One region of the Mesorhizobium sp. C416B genome, then DNA from elsewhere that is predicted to be linked to it. Evidence: predicted binding sites of a transcription regulator. Region 1 holds the regulator's gene; the other holds the start of a gene.

Region 1 (2,201 bases):
AATTCAATCAGGCCACAGCCATCTGCTGCAAGCTCACCAGCCGCTGAATGCCCTTCTTGGCCAACCCCATCAGCTCCGCGAACTGACCTTCCGAGAACGGCTCGCCCTCGGCGGTGCCCTGGATCTCGACGATGCCGCCCTTGCCGGTCATGACGAAATTGGCGTCGGTGCCGGCAGACGAATCCTCGATATAGTCGAGGTCGATGACCGGCTTGCCGTCGTGGATGCCGCAGGAAATTGCCGCGACATGGTCCTTCAGCACCTTGGCAACACTGGCCATCTGCCGCGCTTCCATCCAGCGCAGGCAATCGTAGAGCGCCACCCAGCCGCCGGTGATCGAGGCCGTGCGGGTGCCGCCATCGGCCTGGATGACGTCGCAGTCGACGGTGATCTGCTGTTCGCCCAGTGCCTGCAGGTCGACAACGGCGCGCAAGGAGCGGCCGATCAGCCGCTGGATTTCGAGCGTGCGGCCGCCTTGCTTGCCGGCCGAAGCTTCACGGCGCATGCGCTCGCCGGTCGAACGCGGCAGCATGCCGTATTCCGCCGTCACCCAGCCCTTGCCGGAATTGCGCATCCAGCCCGGCACCTTTTCCTCCAGGCTCGCCGTGCACAACACATGCGTGTCGCCGAATTTCACCAGGCACGAGCCTTCGGCGTGTTTGGAGACGCCGCGCTCGAAGGAGATGGCGCGCATTTCGTCGGCTTGGCGTTTGGAAGGGCGCATCGAGGCCTCTTTCTGTTCTTTTATGGTTGCGTCGGCGGCTTGTAGACGCATGCAGCCCATGGCGCAAAGGAAAAGGCCGGGCGATCTGGCACAGACGCCGGGTTGCGCGGGGGCGATGGAAGTCTATATCCTTGAGCCGGAGGTTTTTGGCTCGAATGACCAAGGCAGTCACCGAACCCAGTCTGCTGGCGCCCGCGCTGCAATCGCTCGACATGCGTTCGCGCGACATTTTCCGGCGCATCGTCGAATCCTATCTGAAGGACGGTGAGCCTGTGGGATCGCGCAGCCTGTCGCGCATCCTGCCGTCGTCGCTGTCGCCGGCGACCATCCGCAACGTGATGAGCGACCTCGAACATCTCGGCCTGATCTATGCCCCGCACATCTCGGCCGGGCGCCTGCCGACCCAGACCGGCCTGCGCTTCTTCGTCGATGCCTTCATGGAGCTTGGCGATCTCTCCGACGAGGAACGCCGGGTCATCGAGGCGCAGGTGCGCGCCTCCGGCTCGGGCGCGACGCTGGAACACATGCTGACCGAGGCCAGCCAGATGCTGTCGGGCATGTCGCGCGGCGCCGGCCTGGTGCTCGCCACCAAGAACGAGGTGGCGCTGAAGCACATCGAGTTCATCCAGCTCGAGCCGACCAAGGCGCTGGCGGTGATGGTGTCGCAGAATAGCGATGTCGAGAACCGCGTCGTCGACCTGCCGGCCGGCATCACCGTCTCGCAGCTGCACGAGGCCTCCAACTTCCTCAACGCCCATATCAGGGGCCGCACGCTCGCCGAGGCGCGCATCGAGATCGCCCGCATCAAGGACGAGACCAGGGCAGCGCTGGACACGCTGTCGCAGGATCTGGTCGAGAAAGGCCTGGCGGTGTGGGCCGGCGCCGACAGCGGCCTGCCGGCGCGCCTTATCGTGCGAGGCCGCGCCAATTTGCTCGAAAACGTCACCGCCCAGGCCGATATCGAATTGCTGCGCCACCTGTTCGAGGATCTGGAGACGCAGGACGGGCTGATCCAGCTGCTCGACCTCGCCGAGGACGGCCCCGGCGTGCGGATCTTCATCGGCTCGGAAAACAAGCTGTTCTCGCTCTCCGGCTCGTCGCTGGTCGTGGCGCCTTACCGCGACAAGGACGCCCGCGTCGTCGGCGCGCTCGGCGTCATCGGCCCGACCAGGCTGAATTATGCCCGCATCGTGCCTATGGTCGACTACACTGCGCAATTGATTACCCGGATGTTAAGATAATTCCGAAGCCGGGATCACCGTAAAGGAGGGCGCAGAATGGCGCTTGAATCGTTCAAGGCCCAGATCAGCATGCTGCTCGAAGAAATGGTCAACCAGCCGGAGGACGAGCACGAAATCCAGGAGCAGCTGCGCGAAAAACTGCGCGAAATGCGCGCCATGGGCTTGCCGCTGCCGGAAGATCTCGTCGCATTGGAAAAGCGTCTCGACGACGATCTCGACGTCGAAGAGGAAAGTTG
Region 2 (2,201 bases), 1.3 Mb from region 1:
CCTCGCCTTCGACGTCTTCCGAGATGATGAGCAGCGGCTTGGAGGTCTGCACGACGGCTTCGAGAACCGGCAGCATGGCCTGGAGGTTGGACAGCTTCTTCTCGTGCAGGAGGATGTAGACGTCCTCGAGCTCGGCAACCATCTTGTCGGCGTTGGTGACGAAGTAGGGCGAGAGATAGCCGCGGTCGAACTGCATGCCTTCGACGACTTCCAGCTCGGTCTCGGCGGTCTTGGCTTCTTCAACCGTGATGACGCCTTCATTGCCGACCTTCTGCATCGCTTCGGCGATCATCTTGCCGACCGACTCGTCGCCATTGCCGGCGATCGTGCCGACCTGGGCAACTTCCTCGGAGGTCTTGATCTTCTTGGCAGCGTTGCCGAGAGCCGCGACGACTTCGGTCACGGCCAGGTCGATGCCGCGCTTCAGGTCCATCGGGTTCATGCCGGCGGCAACCGCCTTGTTACCTTCCTGGACGATCGACTGCGCCAGAACGGTCGCGGTCGTGGTGCCATCACCGGCGATGTCGTTGGTCTTCGAAGCAACTTCGCGGATCATCTGCGCGCCCATGTTTTCGAACTTGTCGGAAAGTTCGATTTCCTTGGCGACGGTGACGCCGTCCTTGGTGATGCGCGGTGCGCCGAACGACTTATCGATGACGACGTTGCGGCCCTTGGGACCGAGGGTCACCTTCACCGCGTCGGCGAGGATGTTGATGCCGTGAAGCATGCGCTCGCGCGCGTCGCGGGAGAATTTTACGTCTTTGGCAGCCATTTTTTAGCTCCTGGCAGGGGCTTGCGATCAAGCCCGAAATTCAGTTGACGGTGAGGCCGATAATCAGCCGATGATGCCCATAATGTCGGATTCCTTCATGATCAGAAGGTCTTCGCCATTGAGCTTGACTTCGGTGCCCGACCACTTGCCGAACAGGATGCGGTCGCCGGCCTTGACGTCCAGCGGGACCAGCTTGCCGGCTTCGTCGCGAGCGCCGGAGCCGACGGCGATGATCTCGCCTTCCTGCGGCTTTTCCTTCGCCGTATCCGGGATGATGATCCCGCCGGCGGTCTTGGATTCGGATTCGACCCGGCGTACGACCACGCGGTCATGCAGCGGCCGGAAATTCGACTTTGCCATTTTTGGATTTCCTTGGTGCGGATGTTGAACGGTGCTCCGTTGCCGGAGCATGCCTAGCACTCAGCCGAAGCGAGTGCTAACGCGGCAATAGATAAGCCGCAGGCTCCTGCTAGTCAAGACGGAAGAGCAAAGAGCAAAGAGAAAAGAGAAGACAGCAAAGAGCAGCCAGCAAAGAGCGTGTAAGCATCGAGCCTTTTATGTGAACAATGTCGGGTATCCGACATATATGGGGCGGATCACCCTTTGTAATTGAGCTTTATTCAGATGGTACGATTGGTGCAACGGGTGTTGCATTTGAACTCATCCAGAGGCTCGCACGGGTCGTGCTGCGTCAGCTTGGTCATGTCGAGCTTCAGAAGGCCATTTTTTGGCATTGGTTCTGTTGCTCCTATTGCCATTCATGACCAATCCTGCGCGCGTGAGCCGGCCGGCTAGATTCCAACCACGAGAGCGCCGCCGCTGAGACCCGCACCCGCCGCCGCCAGAAGGATTTTCTCTCCTGGCTGGAATGGCTTCATCTGGTTGGCGAGCGAGAGCGACAGCGGGACCGTCGCGGCCGAAGAGTTGCCGTATTCGGCAATCGTCTTGACAATTGCTTGGTCCGCAATGCCGAGGTTTCTTCCGACCGCGCCGAAAATCCGAGTATTGGCCTGATGCGGCACAAACCGGCCGACATTGTGTGGCCGCACTCCCGCAGTGGCTAGCGCGGCTGTCGAGCAATCGGTCATCATCTCGACGGCCTTTGCGAACACTTCGGGCCCGTCGGTCATCGTCATCCGGGTCTGCCCGAGGTCGAGGTCGCCATGGAACGGCGTGTTGCTTCCTCCTGCGGGAATCTGGATCAGCCCGTAGCGCGAGCCGTCCGAAGCTACCGAGGCACCGAGAATGCCCCGATCAGCATCATCGCACTGACCGATCACCAGGGCGCCGGCGGCATCGGCGAACAAGGCTGAGCTCGCGCGCTCGGCTGGATTGATGCGGCGGCTGAGGATGTTGGCGGCGATGACCAGCGCTGGTTTGCCATGCAGGCGGGTGAACCCGTCCGCAAACATGAGCGCATAGATGAAGC

What was found. Region 1 encodes HrcA, which represses chaperone genes, less so after heat shock. Its sites were predicted from a motif close to GTTAGCACTCNCNNNNNGNGAGTGCTAAC; they were not measured.
Region 2: groES (co-chaperone GroES) is a predicted target of HrcA. The motif match lies at 1,185-1,213, and genes of this name have one in related genera.

The regions. Positions count from the first base shown of each region.
Region 1 is NZ_CP100471.1:3,771,809-3,774,009, reverse strand. It holds gene rph (ribonuclease PH) at 8-724, opposite strand; gene hrcA (heat-inducible transcriptional repressor HrcA) at 880-1,965, shown strand; gene NLY43_RS18370 (hypothetical protein) at 2,002-2,201, shown strand, end outside.
Region 2 is NZ_CP100471.1:2,490,892-2,493,092, reverse strand. It holds gene groL (chaperonin GroEL) at 1-772, opposite strand, end outside; gene groES (co-chaperone GroES) at 836-1,132, opposite strand; gene bioZ (3-oxopimeloyl-[acyl-carrier-protein] synthase BioZ) at 1,564-2,201, opposite strand, start outside.